3 regions of the Vibrio kasasachensis genome follow, and region 1 is predicted to be linked to each of the others. Evidence: predicted binding sites of a transcription regulator. Region 1 holds the regulator's gene; each other region holds the start of a gene.

Region 1 (5,807 bases):
TGCTGGAAACGAGCTGCGGAAGAGTACTTAGCTTTGTATCGAAGTGCACTCAGTTAAAAGAGAGGTTCATAAAAAGGCATCAACTGATGTCTTTTTTTTACACTTTTCTCATCTCAAATACTTATAAATGATGTAATCTCAGTTGAGGTGAAGCAACTTTGTGGTAGGCTTCTTTTTCTTAAGTAGTATTAATTTTAATAGCATAAAAGAGTAATGCCTTGCTGTTTCATAAAACCTATCTTCATCCGACTAGTACAGAATGGGTTGTTTTCGTTCATGGTGCTGGTGGCAGTTCATCGATCTGGTTCAAGCAGATAAAAGCTTATAAAACGCACTTCAATTTATTGTTGATTGACTTACGTGGGCATGGCAAATCGAACCAGTTACTTAAAGAGATTATGGCGAGTCGCTATACCTTTAAAGCCGTTACCCTCGATATTTTGCAAGTTTTAGATCATCTTAAAATTCAATCTGCTCACTTTGTCGGTATGTCATTAGGGACTATCATTGTGCGTAATGTGGCTGAGTTGGCTGCGGAGCGTGTTAAGTCAATGGTGTTAGGTGGCGCGGTAACGCGTTTGAATACCCGTTCGCAGTTGTTGGTAACGGTTGGTAACGCCTGTAAGCATATATTGCCCTACATGTGGTTATACAGCTTGTTTGCCTATATTGTCATGCCGCAGAGCACGCAAAAACAGTCCCGGCATCTATTTATTCGGGAAGCAAAGAAGTTATGCCAACAAGAGTTTAAGCGTTGGTTCAGGCTTGCGTCTGAAGTGAACCCCTTGATGCGTTACTTCAAAGATAAAGAGTTACCGATCCCAACACTGTATTTAATGGGCGATCGTGACTATATGTTTATCCAGCCAGTTAAAGAAATGGTGCAAGTGCATAGACAAAGTCAATTACTCGAAATCGCTAATTGTGGTCATGTGTGTAACATAGAGCGCCCAGATGAGTTCAACCAGCATTCTATTCGTTTTATTCAGCAACAGATAAGCTAGATCCACACTGCCAACATAAAGCGAACTGACCTTCGTTTATTTCATTGCACACTGGGCATCGCCAAGATTGCTCGGTGTGTGGTTGTTCAAACTGCTCAATCAAGTGCATCGCTTGTTGTTTTTTGCCTTCCTCCAATAGCCATACGTGTGGTGCGCTCGCTTCACCAAATGGCACCTCTCCTTGTAAGCCAAAAATGCCTTCACCGCGCACCTCACACTTGATGTCGTATGAACGTAAAAGCTCACAGACGATGTGAGCTTGAGGAGGATTGTTCGCGCTGTATATCTTCAAGACGCTTCTCCATTTTGTGCATCATTTTGAGATTGCGGTGAACGCTTGAATTTTGTCATCAACCATTTAGCGACAATTGGGAATAATCCAAGTAGTGCAAATGAAATGAGTACAGAAGGTGAAACGATACCGGATAGGCTGTCAATTTGTGCCAATTGTGTACCTGCATTGAGGTAAACCGCCGTACCAGGCAGCATGCCAATTTGGCTGACAAGATAAAACCGCGCTGTTGATATTGGCGTTAGCCCCATTAATAGATTGATTAAGAAGAATGGGAATACAGGAATAAGGCGTAACGAAAATAGATAGAATGCGCCATCTTTTGCAACGCCTTGGTTTATCGAGTTCAACTTATCACCAAATTTGCTTTGTACCCAATCACGAAGTAGGAAACGGCTGCTTAGGAAAGCAATTGTTGCACCTAATGTACTAGCAAATGAAACGAGCAGTAGGCTGCTCCAAAAACCAAATAGAGCAGCGCCAAGTAAGGTGACAACCGCCGCGCCAGGAATAGAAAATGCGGCGATTGCAACATAGGCAAAAAAGTAGCTCAGGGCTGCGAGTACGAAGTTCTGTTCGATAAATGCACTCAGTGCAGCTTGTTGGGCTTTGGCATTAGTCAGCGTAAGTTGATCACCAAATTGCGTGATCAGCAGGGCAATTAACGCGACGAGAAATACTCCGATAACAAGCTTCTTATTCATTTTTTTCTCCTGAACTTGATGTTCATTTACTATCTTGTTGAATAAGAACCGTAAAGCCAACGAAAACTTTCAAAAAAAAACCAGCGATTATCGCTGGCTTAGAGTTTAGTTATGCAACCTTGAAAGTAATTCATCCCGACGAGATTGCGGAACCACTGACCAGTGTGTTCCTTTTATTGCACCTTCAAGCGACCACAATAGCTCAAGGCTTATTTCACTAACGTGTGACTCTCGAATAGCCTTGTAAGCTTCAAGAGAGCCAGTTTGTTCGAGTTGCTTAACGTTGTCGATACCGACTTTCTTAAGCATTCGTTCTGTCGCCAGTCGTAAATTGGGTAAATCCTTGATGCGAGTTGGTTTGGCTTCAGCTTGAGTAGACTTTTCGCTTTGTGCTTTAACAAGCGCTTCACGAGCAACTTGCAGTGTTTGGTCACAATCGTCCTGCCATTCTTCACTTAAAGCAAAGTATTTGGTCACAACAGGGAACCCACGCTTGTGATACACGTACGGCTCTAGACCTTGTTGTTTAAACTGCTTAGTGAGTGTGTTGTCGGCACGAATATGAAGTTTGTCGTGTACAACTAGCGCAAACATTGTTTCGTCTGCGAAGATCCCAAACCCACCAAACATAGAGCGAGATTTAATACGACCTAGTGGCTGAAATAGCCTCATTGAGTCTTTAAGTATTGGTTTATCCATTCAGTACTTTCTCGGTGTATGTGTATAATAATACGCCACCAAATCAGGTCCGAGAGAATAGCAGCTAATGCAGAAATCAGGAGAGTAATCCGTTAACGAGTGCATTTCTACCATCGGTAACCCCGCTGCCATACATAATGTTTAGGCCGGTGGCTTTGCGTCCCATCTTTTCAGAATGGTTTGCCCTGTGCGTGACTTAATTTGCTTTGCTAAAGATTAAGATACTTCGACATAGAAGTATTACAACACTATGAGATATTTGTGATCCTAATGCAAGAATTAAGTTGAATGTGAAAAGCAATAGCTGATGTGATGACCATCAGCTATTGTTATAGGAATCATTAGCTTAGTTTATTTTAGCTACTGTAGAGCGTTCAACGATTTCTGGATGCATTTCAAATATTCGTTTGTCGTGTTCTTTATCTTTAATTCGCTCAAGTAAGATTTCAAACGCATTTTTACCGACACGACGTTTTGGTTGGTGAACTGTAGTTAATGGCGGAGAGAAGTACTCAGCCAGTTCAATGTTATCGTAACCAATGACAGACATATCTTCAGGAACACGGATGCCATTTTGCTGTAGGCGGCTCATTAAACCAAGTGCCATCGTATCATTGAAGCAGAAAATTGCGGTAGGGCGCTTATCCATAGCAACGATTTTGTCCGCAGCTAGCACAGCTGTGTCACATTCGAAGTTGCCTTCTAGAATCCAATCTTCGTCCACGGGTAAGTTAGCTTCTGCCATAGCACGCTTGAAGCCTTGAATACGTTCCTGACATGCAGCTTTCTCAAAGTGACCACTTAAACAGGCAATATCGGTGTGACCATGTTTAATTAGGTACTTCGTTGCGAGGTAACCACCTTCTTCTGAGTTGTCGATGATTTTGTCGGCTTGCGAACTTTCAGGACCCCAATCCATGACCACTTTTGGAATATCTTTGTGACGATTAAGCATCTCACTCAATTCTTCAGTGAAATCTGAACACATAACTAAAATACCATCGACACGCTTTTCAGCCAACATACGGACATAGTCACGTTGTTTCTCGTAGATACCACCGGTATTGCACAGAATTAAGGTATAACCTTGGCGATAACAGTAGCTTTCTACACCATCAATCACTTCAGAAAAGAATAAGTTTGTAGATTGAGTAACCAGCATACCAATGGTGCGCGTGCTGTTACATTTCAAACTACGAGCTACGGCACTAGGAGCGTAGTTTAGCTCTTGTACTGCTTCCATTACACGTTCTTGAGTTGTTTCTGCAACAAAGCGAGTTTTGTTAATTACGTGCGAGACTGTTGTTGTTGAAACGCCCGCGAGACGCGCAACATCTTTTATAGTGGCCATAAGGTGTGATCCTATTTATAGTTGCCACCTAGCTATTCACATTCTTGAATAAATTGGCAGGAAGTATTAGAAATACAAAAACCGCTTTTTTACAGCGGTTTGCACTTGATTCATATTTTTTATCGTTTTCGGTTACGATTTTAGACCGCATCGTCGCCAGTAGCAAACGAAAACCTTTTCCCATCAAACGGAAGTCGGATTTTAGTCGGCTTCACCAACAAGATAGTCGCAATCAAGGTTTAGGAATGCAACCAGAAGCGATACAACCGCAGAGTAGAAGCCAAACGAGTCTAAACTTTGGCTCTTTGCTGAGAATTTTGGTACCCAGTTAAGAATATGTTGACGAATAAAGGATTCTTGTTCGATGAGCGCATCATTTAAATGACGCTCCTGCTCAAGTTCATTTGAGCGAATAATCATATTACCTAAGAGGTCGAGTTCGATGGCAATATGGTCAGCAGGTTCATTCATCTCTTTATTGATCGCAACACCGTGTTGAATGAGCAGTGCTTCCATCTCTATCGCGGGTTCATCATGTAATAGACCGCTCTTACCCACATACATAGAGGCATAAGGTAATGCTGATTCCTTGTCTGACTTTAAAAATAAGTCACAAAAATCAGCGGCAAGTTCAAGTTGTCCATCCTCGCGATCGATCTGACGATTTAGCGCGTCAACAAGTCGATCAATTGCGGGTTTTAGTGTTGGGTTTTCACCAAGACCAGCTAGGAAGCTGCGAATTTCAGGGCTTTGATATTGAACTAGTTCTGCCTCTGTAAGCTCTTTGGCAAACAAACTAGAAAACCACCAGTAAATTTCTGCACGCTTTTCATTAAAAGCTTTTAGTTCTTGCATCTGATAATGCTCCAAGTTTTCGTACTGTTAGTATTTTAGCGAAGAAAAATGAATAGCGATAACGCATGTTGTGACTAAATGGGTCAAAAAATGGCAAAATGTTAACAACTAAGCTAGGTTTGTTTTGAATCAATAAAAAATCATCTTTCTTGAGTTTAATATAACAAAGACTAGAAATGTTACGACTTATGAATAGAATACAGTTGAAATTAATTCCTAATGTAAATTAAGTGGTTTAGATGAGCTATCACGTATTAGTTGTAGAAGATGATGCGGTCACTCGCAGTAAGCTAGTTGGCTACTTTCAAAATGAAGGTTACACCGTCAGCGAAGCCGAAAGCGGAGAGCAAGTGCGCAGCATGCTACAAAATCATTCGATCGACTTGGTTATGTTAGACATCAATCTTCCTGGTGAAGATGGTTTGATGTTAACACGAGAACTACGAAGTCAATCGGACATTGGAATTATCCTGGTAACAGGACGCACGGATAGCATTGATAAAATTGTTGGTCTAGAAATGGGCGCAGACGATTATGTGACAAAACCGTTCGAACTTCGCGAACTACTAGTGCGCGTGAAAAACTTGCTGTGGCGTATTTCTGCAGCCCGCAACGCAGGCACTATCGCTGACCAAAAAAATGACACCAATGTTGTCCGTTTTGGTGAGTGGATGTTTGACATTCAACGTCGAGCACTGAGTCGTAATAACGAGCCAGTTAAATTAACCAAAGCAGAATATGAGTTGTTGGTAGCACTATCTTCGTACCCGAATCAAGTTCTTAGTCGCGAACGTATTTTGAACATGATTAGCCATCGAGTAGATGCGCCAAATGACCGTACTATTGATGTTTTGATTCGTCGCATGCGTGCTAAAATGGAGTTTGATCCGAAGAACCCGCAA
Region 2 (5,807 bases), on a different contig from region 1:
ATAATCCACACACTATTAATCACTGCGATCATTGCGGAGATTGTGTTGCTATCTGCCCTACAAATGCATTGTCTCTAGATCGCCAAAAGCGGGTGATATGGGAAAACAGCCTGTGTACGCAGTGTGATCAATGTTTGGATGCATGCCCACGAAGTTCGAGCCCGAAAATCACACAATATAGTGTTGCTGGCATGATCGAATTGATCCGAAAACAGCATTTATTTCTAGCTGGTATTACGGTCTCTGGTGGGGAAGCAACACTCCAACTGCCCTTCATTGTTGAGTTGTTTAAAGCGATTAAATTAGATACAGAGCTAAGTCATTTGAGCTGTTTTATAGACAGTAATGGCTACCTTCCAGCGAGTGGTTGGCAAAGGGTACTGCCTTACTTGGATGGGGCTATGATCGATCTTAAATCGTGGCAAAATGAGACACATCAATGGTTAGTCGGAAGAGATAACCATCGCGTGATTCAATCAATACGACTCTTGGCTGCACAAGAAAAGCTGCATGAGCTGCGTCTATTGCATATACCCGGTAAAAGTGACCTTGATGAACAAGTCGATGCACTTGCAGCGCTTATCCACTCGTTACCAGCCAAGGTAATTATCCGTTTGAATGCATTCCAACATCACGGTGTTGTAGGGCAAGCGCTCAATTGGGATAAATGCAGTGAGTCGCAAATAGAGGACTTTCATCAGGTGCTTAAAGCCAAAATTCCAAACACTATTGCGCTGCCGAGTGTCTATTTATAGCAAAGGTTGCCACGAAATCATTGGGCTAATAATCAGCAGCTAGCTGAGAATAAAGCCACTTAAGGGCGGGGTCGTTAAGACTCGCCTCATTCCATACCAAACTGTAAGCTACTTTTCCGTATTCAAATGGTAATGTTTTTTCGACTAACCCTTTAGCCTGTAATGCCTGATTGGCCCACATTTTTGAACAGGTCAGCAAGTAGCTAGATTGATGACACAAAACAGCTGCCGCGCCGAAATCTGACACTGAAATAGCGACTTGTCGGCTACCGTATTGCTGCTTTAAGTTCTGTTCGAAGTATGGCTCTGACAGATCTCTATCGTGAATACCGATGTGCTGATAGGAGAGGTAGGCTTCAATAGTGAGATCTTCATCAATTAGGGGATGGTGGGGATTCATTAAGCAGATCATCTTATCACTAAACATTTGCTTCCATACTAATTCGCGGCTTTTGGTTGGAGGCTGGCTAATGTCATGGGGTAACAACATAAAGTCGACTTGACCACGGATCAAAGCATCGAAACTCATTTGTTCTTTCGCATAAACTTTAATTTGATTAGCTGCAGGGAGCTGAGTGCATATTTGACTGATTTTCTCTGCGAATAACTCGAAGGTACTTTCTCGCATGGAGAGCGAAATAGAGCCAGTAAAACACTCTGGTTTGAAATCACCTTGATGAAGAATACCGTTCATACAGGCAAGGATCTTATGAATCTGTGGTGCAATCCCGAGAGCAAATGGGGTCGGCACTAGCTGTGAACCATCTCGGTAAAACAGTTCGTCGTTTAGCTGTTCTCGAAGCTGGCTAATTGTCTTACTCACACTTGATGCCGTGACATATAAGGTATTTGCCGTTTGAGTTACGCTATGGGTACTGAGCATGACGTGCAAGACGGTTAGGTGTTTTAAGCTAATGCGAGAAAGGGCAACAAAATCCATGATTAAGAATTCAATAACAAATGCAGAGGGCGTTATTATAGCGCGCTCTGCATCGGGCGACGACTATCGATATGGTAAAAAAAAGCGCCCGTAGTTCAAGAGCGCTTTTTCACTATGTGAACAAGTGAGCCTTAATCAATCAAGCCGTATTGAGCGGCAAGGATATCGATAATTTCTTGTTTTGGATTCGCACTTAACTCTATTGGGTGACCGATAACTTTTTCAGCGATAGCGGTATACGTATGTGAAATCCCCATTAGCGCATCTAGTGGTAATTCGTTATCGCGTGCCAATGCTTCACGTTCTGGCATTCGGTCTTTGTTTAATAGAATGTCTGCATCAGGGAAGTGGTTCAGTAAGAATTGGCGGAAGCCTTCTTTCGAGTTTTCGATGATACTACCTTGTTGGTAAGCATTTTGATCCCAGATACGAGATGAATCAGGCGTTCCAACTTCATCCATGTAGATCAGCTTTTCATGACCAGATGCATCCGTGACATAACCAAACTCAAATTTCGTATCAACAAAGATTTGATCAACTTGAGCTAGAGCGTCACTAATTACATTGAAACCTTGCTTTAGTAGGGTTTCGTATACCGCAATGTCATCAGAGGATGAGAAATTAAATGCGGCATAATTGTCTTCAATGTTCTTGCGGGTGATGTTGACATCATCTGCTGCAGGAACATCAGGAATTCCTTCTAAAATTCCCTTGGTAGAAGGCGTCATTAGTAGCTCATGGAGTGGTTTGTCTTTTTCTAACCCTTCTGGCAACTCTATACCACAAAAATTTCGCTCGCCTTTGCTATAAGCACGCCACATCGAACCGGTGATGTACTTGCGGCAAATTGCTTCAATCATAATTGGTTTGGCTTTTTGTACTATCCAAACCAATGGATGTGGAATATCGAGAATGTGGCTGTCAGCTAAACCATTTTGCTTAAATAATTTAAACCAATGATTAGAGATTGCATTAAGCGCAGCACCTTTACCGGGTACGCCTTTTAAGCCTCCTTCACCATGCCAAATACAATCGAACGCAGAGATTCGGTCACTGATTACCATGATAGCTAAAGGTGCATCCGGCGCGACATTGTAACCTTTCTCTTTAATTAAACGTCGGCTATCTTCTTCTGTTAACCAATAAACAGAACGAACTTTGCCACTATGAACCGGTTTGTTAGTGCGAATAGGTAGGTCGTCGTTAACGGCGAGAACTTGATCTGCGAGACTCATGAGATATTCCTATCGTTTACAAGAAAATGACTAGTGCGATTGGCAAGCATAATACCAGAATTGAGGGTGGCTTCCAGATAAAAAGCAAACGTTTGCTTAATTTTTTAGTGCAGTCGTGTTCAGATAAGAATCAATAAAAAATGATCGTCTAGCGAGAACAGTGAATTCGGTTACAAAGAAAGGCCCCTCAATATAGGAGGGGCAAAAGACAGTGCTGAATTCTGTTGAACTTATTAATGGAACTGACTTGCTCTGCCTTCAACAAAAAATACTTCACAGCCATGACGGAATGCAAGATCTTGTAAGAGAGATTGGTTTACACAGTCTATTTGAGTTGAAGCCACAACGGCGCTCGCGTTGTTTGATTTGATTGCCTTAATTACAATTGCCAGTTCAGATTGGGAGTTAGAAGGCTTGAGCTGAATAATTTTCTGGCAGCTAATATTAGATGCAGAAAATTGTGAGTAGTCAGGGCGAGGGCATTCCGCCGTGAAAAAAATCCATTGCTTTTGTATAGAAAGACCAGCAAGACGATTCAACACCGAGTCATCAATGTTCATAGGTTGGGTAGGCTGAGCCAAAACATTGTATTTTGAAAAAGTACGACTGTGAGTATTTGAATAAATCATGATTACTGTCCTTATGTACACACTGTATGGTTATACAGTAGTTGTTTCATCAGGAGTGGTCAAGGTTTTTGTGTAATAATTAATCGAGCCGACGGCTCGACTTGAATGGAATATTATTAATTCATTGAAATTATTGTGTTTTTATTGATGTTTAAACATGGGGTAACCAAAGCCAACTTACTCAAAGGCTCTGGTCTAATACTGTATATAAAGGAATGAATAGATGTTGTGTGCAGTGGTTTGGGTTAGCGACCTATACGATGTTTGTTTGGAAACGATGAGGATAATCACTAAAAATACCATCTATATTTGGTAGGTGCGTCAATTGATTCGGGTTGTTTACCGTAAAGCACCAGACTTGATAGCCTGAATTTTTTAACTTGTTCACTTGCTGTTTGTTGGCGTATTTAATATTGAGATTACAAGCAACGGCGTGAATTTCACTGAGTAGTTGCCAATCATTGTCTGTTAATCTTTCGCTCAATACTGCAATTGGGTGGTCGATCTCAGAGCGATAAACCTGCCGAAGAGTGGCGTGGTCAAAACTAGAAATAAGAATTCTATCTCTAGCGAAATTGAATTGATGCAATTGTATATTGAGTTCGTTTACGACATCAGTATAGCGATCCGTATCAATTTTCACTTCGATGTTTAACCCAATATCAAGCGGAGCGATTAGCTTGAGCAACTGCGTTAGGCTCATTATTGATTGGAAGTTAAACTGCGGAGAAAACCATGCGCCGAAGTCGAATTGTTGAAGTTCTTCTAAGGTGTACTGATCAACACGACCAAAACCATTGCTACATCGATCAATCGTATGGTCATGACAAACCACCAGTTGGTTATCTCGGGTCGGTTGCACATCGACCTCTATCCAAGTCAATCCCATATCAATCGCGGCTTGAATGCTAACAAGAGTGTTCTCAGGATATAGCCCCGCCACTCCGCGATGCCCCACAATAGTTAGTGCCATTGCCTTTCCTTTTATGTGTTGTAGCACCTAAGTATTTTAGCTTTAACTCAATAGAGTGAAAATATTTTATCTCTAAATTACCTATATATATCCGTGATACTTGAAGTTGCAGCGGTGTTGGCTGTGTTCGTGCGCCCCAATCACATAGTTCACCTATGCTCAGGGGACTTTCTTACTTGCCGCCTACTTGCACCTTCAAGTTTCTTGGGTATAGCGGAAACGATCTATTAGTGAATTATGGCTGATAAAGCTACTCAAGTTGAAAATCTGACTGTGAGAACGGTATTCGATTTTCGATTTTTAACCCATAATTTTCTTCATCACAATGTTTCGTTAAAACATAAGCTTATCGAAATTTTCTCAATATACGATCGTGATTTCTAAATTTTCAATATTAGCAACATTCTTGAATGGTGAGAAATGATGCGTTTTGTGTTTTGTCGATTTTCTTGTTGTTGTGCTAACTTTTTGTGCGTAGATGAACATGTTTTTGATGAAAAAACAGCAGTCTATAGAATAATAAAAGAATAGTTATGCAACTAAATTACAGTGGCAACATCTACAGATACTTACTTTTCTCTGCACTATTGGGTCACTCAAGCTTTGATAGGTGGTACTTTTGCTAGGCTTGATTTCTGAGAGTTTGATTTGTTGCATAGAAAACCATTGATGTTTTTATAAGGAAATATGAAATGAAAGGCTTAATGCTAGTTTCAATGTGTGTAGCAATAGCTGGTGGAATCTCACTGAGTGAGAATGTCAATGCTTCCGCTGAGTTTGCGACGATAGGTACCGGAGGACAAACAGGCGTCTATTATGTTGCTGGTCAGTCAATCTGTCGTTTCGTTAACCGCGGCGGAGACGAGCATGGCATTAAGTGTAACGCTCCAGCCAGTGGTGGAGGAGTCGCTAACGTTAATGGTTTACGCAGTGGCGAATACAACTTCGGCATTATGCAGTCCGATCATCAATTCAAGGCATTGGAAGGTGTTGCACCATTTCAAAATAGTCAGCCTATGAAAAACATCCGCGCGGTATTTTCTCTTCAAAGTGAAGTGTTCACAATTTTGGCGCGTAAAGACGCCAATATAAGTCATCTTGAAGATTTGATCGGTAAGCGTGTAAATATTGGTAATCCGGGGTCTGGTCAGCGCGATACATTTGAGCAGATCATGCAAGTAAAGGGATGGGAGCCTTCTGTATTTAGTTTGGTATCAGATCTAAAACCGGCAGAGCAAGCTTCAGCCATGAGTGATAACAATATTGATGTGATGA
Region 3 (5,807 bases), on a different contig from region 1:
CATGCTTGCCTTTCCCTAATCATCGTTTTAGTGAGAGGCAAGCAATTTTAATTATTCTCACTTACCCCACCAAACTAAAGTTTGATCAGCCTCTCCTTCCTCATCAAATCTGGTCAACCAATATTACTGAGCATCTTATAATTAAGCTTTCTAACACGACCGCCTAGGTGGTTAATGAGGTATAAAGTGTTTAAAGGCAATTTATCTGAGCTTGCTAATTATCAGCAACTGCCTACCAAACTGTTCAATGTAATCGCACAAGTCAAACAACAATTAAGCGAATCAACTGAGAATGGTCGCTACCCAATCGAAGGGGATGACGTGTTTTTCTTTGTTGTCGATGACAACACGCAGCTACTCAGCGCTCGAAAATCCGAATGCCATCGTAAATACATTGATGTACAAATTTTGTTGGCCGGTGAAGAGCGTTATGGTTACAGCTTGCAACCATTTCAAAGCATCGCGGAAAATATGCTAGAAAAGCGCGACATAGCATTTAGTGAAGACATTGTTGAAGAACAGTTTGTTGATCTAAGCGTCAGTGACTTCATCATCTTCAAAACTGAACAGCCACATCGCCCACTAGTGGCGATCAGTGAGCCTATGCCTGTGCGTAAAGCGATCATTAAAATTTCTAACGATTGGCTAGAGGCTTAAGCATGCATACTCTTTCTTGGAACGATAACAATATCACTCACCAAATTGCGTTGGAAGAAGAAGGACCTCACACCCGTATTGAAATGCGTATCGTCAAAAACATTGAGCCAGAAGTGATTGGCTTGAGCGTTGATTGGTCGATGGATAAACTCATTGAAGCGTGGCAAGGTGCTGCGGTACCTGTCTCGGAAGCTTTTGACGATGGTACCCTCTATTCTCAAGTGCGTGTGTTATTTAATCTTGAGAACGGCTGCGTGATTTGGTTGGTTAATCATATTAAAACGCCTTGCGGCAACAAAATGTCGACAGATCGATTGGCTTGGGTTCCCGCCATGCAAGTCAAAGATGGCAAATTAAGCGCAATCTAAACCAAAGTATTTAGCCGTTTAAACTAGCCACAATAAACCGAGCAAGAGATGCTCGGTTTTACCACCACATTGGCAGTCCATGCTCGACAGCAAAGTAAAAGATAATAGTTACTCAGTTATACCCAAGAAACTTGAAGATGCCGGCAGGCGGCAAGTAAGAAAGTCTCCTGAGCATAGGTGAACTATGTGATTGGGGCGCACGAACACAGCCAACACCGCTGCAATTTCAAGTATGACGGGTATAGACTATTTGATTAAATCTGCGGCTTCACGAGCTAAACGACCAATCTCATCCCAACGACCTTCGTTGATCAACACTTTATCGACCATCCACGTACCACCACAGGCGATCACGCGATCAATGGATAAATAGTCATTAACGTTTTTATGGCTAATGCCACCGGTTGGCATAAATTGAATTTGAGTATATGGACCAAGCAAAGCCTTAAGCATGTTAATACCACCTGATGCTTCTGCCGGGAAAAATTTCAGCGTGGTTAAGCCCATTTCAATCGCCGCTTCTACTGTACTCGGGTTATTGACGCCCGGTACGATATCAATACCAATTTCACGACATGCATTAACCGTATTAGGGTTAAAGCCCGGAGAAACCACAAACGTTGCACCTGCATCTTTAGCCGCTTGCGCTTGCTGACCATTTAGCACGGTACCAGCACCAATTAGCATATCAGGTTGCGCTTCACGCAACAGACGAATAGCCTCAACAGCAGCGTCAGAACGAAAAGTAATTTCGGCCGCAGGTAAACCATTCTCAGCCAACGCCTTACCGAGTGGAACAATATCTTGTGCACGCTCGATGGCAATTACTGGAATAACCTTAATCGCGGCAAGCTGCTGTGCAATAGTAGTCATGAGATCTTCCTTGCTATGAATTGAATTAATAATTTATAAGACTGCTGTAGTGGCTTACTCATCTTTCTCAGATGTATTGCCATCAATATAAGGCCAATAATGATGACCCACACGTATGATTAGCGTAGCTGCAGCAAGCATAAATGCCGCCAAAGACAACCACACAATCATCACTGAATCCAACTCTTTCATCCCCAATGTGATATAGCGAGCAATCGCCATCATCGCAATATAAATCGGATAGCGCACCGGTATTTTACCATTCATCACGAACTGTCCGACCATTGCCAACACTTCAAGGTAGATAAACATCAATAAAATATCGGTCAGCTGCACTCGCCTTTGCACATAGATATGTACAAACTCTTCCACCATAGCCCACACGGTAGCCAAGGTTATCGCAACGAGTAAAATCGCTTCTAGGATATGAAATATTTTAAGAAAGGGGCGACTAAAGGACTTTGGAAGGTGAGAAGGCATGATTTAAAGCTCATATATAATTAACGTCTAATGGTTAATTTTATCACGGCTTTTTGAAGATGGGATGACCCTGCATTACACAGGGTCGTTTTATTTACACTTAAAGTAACACTAGGTAGGCAAGGAACACCAAAGACAGCACATAAATTGCTGGGTGGACTTCTTTACGACGACCAGCCACAACCATAGTAAAGCAGTAGCTAATAAAGCCCATTGCCATACCGTTAGCCGGAGAAAAGCTCAGCACTGTAAACATAATGGTAAAGAAAGCTGAAATGCGTGACTCTTTTTTATCCCAATCGATTTGACCTAAACGACCGATCATATAGATACCAACCACCACCATCGCAGGGGCCACCATTGCGGCTGAGAAAATCGAGAACAGTGGATAAAGGAACAGTGCCAGCAAGAACATACCCGCCACCAATACCGCCGCCAGACCTGTCTTCGCACCTTGTGAAGAGGCTATACCTGACTCAGAAAACGCGGTGATAGAAGTAGTGCCTAAAATAGAACCAATCACAGTACCGCCGGCATCCGCAACGAGTGCTGAACGTGCATTTGGCACTTTACCGTCTTCATCAATAATACCCGCATCGCGACCAACACCGATGATGGTGCTGAGACCATCAAAGAAATCGACAATCAAGAAAATCACCACAATAAACAGTAGATCAAACCACTTATCCATCGTAATCCCAGAAAGATCGAAAATCGCACCGAAGCTGCTGTCTATACTCGGCGGCATTGAAACCATTTGATCAGGAATTGGCGCGTAGTTAGTGCCGAGCATTAAATCAGCAATGATGGTCAACGCAATTGCAGAAACAAACGAAATAAAGGTCGCCAGTTTAATATCACGCACCATACAACCGAGTGCGATGAAGATACTGATGTAGGCTATCAGTACTTGTGGGTCCAAGATATCGCCCATGCTAACCAAGATGATTGGGTTAGAGACAATAATTCCCGCATTCTTTAAGCCAAGAAACGCAATGAACAAACCGAGTGAAACGGTAATCGACAGTTTTAGATCTTCCGGCAACGATTCAATCATTGCTTTTCGAATGTTGGTCATCGATAGAATGAGATACAGCACACCAGAAAGGAAAATACCAAAAAGTGCTTCGTGCCATACCACGGCTACCGAACCGCTAAGTAACATGCCTTTAAAAAAGCCATTCATACTCATGCCCGGCGCCAACATTACAGGGTAGTTGCCCCAAATGCCCATAATCAAGGTCGCAATCGCCGCAGAGATCGCAGTAGCAGTAAAGACTGCACCTTTATCCATTCCTGGAATGCCGCCCAAAATCGCTGGGTTAACCGCAAGAATGTAGCTCATCGCCAAAAAAGTAATAAAGCCAGCATACAGCTCTGTGCTTACCGTAGATTTTCGCTCTGAGATCTTGAAGATCGATTCAAGAACATTCGATGTTTTTTGCTTATTTAAAGTAGATTCGAGACTCACAATGTAACCTTAACAACTTGATAAAATAGTAATCGGGTACACATGCTGAACAGAGAAAACCCTCGCACTCACTGCAAGGACTTACTGTAGTCACCAAGGTAGGCTCGGTGGTAGAAACATCCAGTCCAAATCACTAGATATATACAGCACGTAAACGTTTGCGCGGATTGTAATGAGTTACAATAAAAGTTCAATGCTTTTCCATCATCTAACGTGAAATAAAACAAACGCTTGCGGGTATACATACAAAAACTCACTCTCAATTAATCACCTAAGTGCATACTAACTTATTCATTCACACACTCGAAAAGATTAGCGATGGCTCTCAAATAACTAAAATCACGGCAACTACATTCACTAGCTCGGCACACTTGTTATCCTTGTAATGATCCTTATGATCGTGCTACTCTTCGCCTCCATTTTTCTGACCTATTTTTCACCGTTCAGGTGATGTTTATAGGTCAGTGCTATCTTTAAACTGTCGACTCTTCTTATTCGACACCATCCAACCGAATGTGGAACGTTACATATGGGCAAAGGTACTCTCTATATCGTCTCGGCACCGAGCGGCGCTGGTAAATCTAGCTTGATCTCAGCGATGCTGGAAACCAATCCAACATACGCGATGAAAGTATCTGTATCTCACACAACGCGCGGCATGCGTCCAGGTGAGCAAGATGGTGTGCACTATCACTTTGTGCAAAAAGAGCTTTTCGAAGAGTTAATCGAGCAAAAGCAGTTTCTTGAATACGCAGAAGTATTCGGCAACTACTACGGCACATCTCGTGTATGGATCGAAGACAATCTTGATAAAGGTATTGATGTCTTTCTAGATATCGACTGGCAAGGTGGTCGTCAAATCCGTGAGCAAATGCCTCTGGCGAAAAGCATCTTTATTCTACCGCCATCAAACGGTGAGCTAGAACGTCGCCTAAATGCTCGAGGTCAAGACAGTGAAGCTGTCATTGCAAAACGCATGGCAGAAGCAAAATCAGAAATTTCTCACTATAGCGAGTATGACTACGTTATCGTGAACGACGACTTTGATAGTGCACTGATGGACTTTAAAGCCATCATCCGTGCAGAACGATTGAAGCATGATAAACAAGCTGCTAAATATAAAGGTATGCTTGACGCTCTATTGGCTGAGTAAGGGTTCCCAAAAGCCATTCACAGACGAGGCAACGCTTTGGCTAGAATATAGTAGCTTAAGCCTGTATAATTTCTCGTCATTCAAAATTTTAGTTAACTAATTTGGAGTCCTCATGGCACGCGTAACTGTTCAAGACGCTGTTGAAAAAGTTGGCAACCGTTTCGACCTAGTACTGATTGCGGCTCGCCGCGCTCGTCAAATGCAAACTGGCGGCAAAGATTCACTAGTGCCAGAAGAGAATGATAAACCTACGGTTATCGCTCTACGCGAAATCGAAGAAGGTCTTATTACTAAAGAGATCCTTGATGCACGTCAGCGTCAAGAACAGCAAGAGCAAGAAGCAGCAGAACTGGCAGCAGTAAGCAGCATTGCTCACAGTCGCTAATCTGACTTTCTCTACAACTATCTTCCGGGCCTAAAGTTTGTATCTATTCGATAGCCTCAAAGACGTTGCCCAAGAATACCTAACAGAGCCTCAAATTGAGGCTCTGCGTCAATCTTATGTGGTAGCGAAAAATGCCCATGAAGGGCAGACCCGTTCAAGCGGGGAACCTTATATCATCCACCCTGTTGCGGTTTCACGTATCTTGGCTGAAATGCGTCTGGATATTGAAACTCTTCAAGCTGCACTCTTACACGACGTCATCGAAGATTGTGATGTCTCCAAAGAAGATCTTGAAGAAAAGTTCGGCATAACTGTGGCTGAATTGGTGGACGGTGTCTCTAAGCTGGATAAGCTTAAATTTCGTGATCGCAAAGAAGCACAAGCTGAGAACTTCCGCAAAATGGTGCTTGCCATGGTGCA

The links. The regulator PurR, encoded in region 1, represses purine synthesis genes. The targets are predictions, from matches to a motif close to TNANGNAAACGTTTNCNTNA.
Region 2: a site for PurR is predicted at 3,011-3,030, ahead of L4C38_RS10190 (phosphoribosylaminoimidazolesuccinocarboxamide synthase). Genes of this name have one in related genera too.
Region 3: a site for PurR is predicted at 4,069-4,088, ahead of L4C38_RS12715 (NCS2 family permease). Genes of this name have one in related genera too.

What each region holds. Positions count from the first base shown of each region.
Region 1 covers NZ_JAKJTB010000015.1:100,080-105,886, forward strand. Annotated here, with positions in the region: gene glgA (glycogen synthase GlgA) at 1-57, shown strand, start outside; gene L4C38_RS13210 (alpha/beta fold hydrolase) at 219-1,004, shown strand; gene L4C38_RS13215 (putative signal transducing protein) at 982-1,296, opposite strand; gene L4C38_RS13220 (TVP38/TMEM64 family protein) at 1,293-2,000, opposite strand; gene L4C38_RS13225 (TfoX/Sxy family DNA transformation protein) at 2,106-2,699, opposite strand; cyclic di-GMP riboswitch class I at 2,812-2,894, opposite strand; gene purR (HTH-type transcriptional repressor PurR) at 3,046-4,050, opposite strand; gene torD (molecular chaperone TorD) at 4,252-4,905, opposite strand; gene torR (two-component system response regulator TorR) at 5,145-5,807, shown strand, end outside.
Region 2 covers NZ_JAKJTB010000012.1:294,311-300,117, reverse strand. Annotated here, with positions in the region: gene L4C38_RS10200 (YjjW family glycine radical enzyme activase) at 1-755, shown strand, start outside; gene L4C38_RS10195 (LysR family transcriptional regulator) at 781-1,695, opposite strand; gene L4C38_RS10190 (phosphoribosylaminoimidazolesuccinocarboxamide synthase) at 1,827-2,930, opposite strand; gene L4C38_RS10185 (hypothetical protein) at 3,164-3,559, opposite strand; gene L4C38_RS10180 (glycerophosphodiester phosphodiesterase family protein) at 3,813-4,532, opposite strand; gene L4C38_RS10175 (TAXI family TRAP transporter solute-binding subunit) at 5,225-5,807, shown strand, end outside.
Region 3 covers NZ_JAKJTB010000014.1:176,897-182,703, forward strand. Annotated here, with positions in the region: gene L4C38_RS12695 (NanQ anomerase/TabA/YiaL family protein) at 175-657, shown strand; gene L4C38_RS12700 (hypothetical protein) at 660-1,025, shown strand; gene L4C38_RS12705 (bifunctional 4-hydroxy-2-oxoglutarate aldolase/2-dehydro-3-deoxy-phosphogluconate aldolase) at 1,272-1,898, opposite strand; gene L4C38_RS12710 (phosphate-starvation-inducible protein PsiE) at 1,953-2,378, opposite strand; gene L4C38_RS12715 (NCS2 family permease) at 2,479-3,849, opposite strand; purine riboswitch at 3,917-4,016, opposite strand; gene gmk (guanylate kinase) at 4,379-5,002, shown strand; gene rpoZ (DNA-directed RNA polymerase subunit omega) at 5,115-5,387, shown strand; gene spoT (bifunctional GTP diphosphokinase/guanosine-3',5'-bis pyrophosphate 3'-pyrophosphohydrolase) at 5,425-5,807, shown strand, end outside.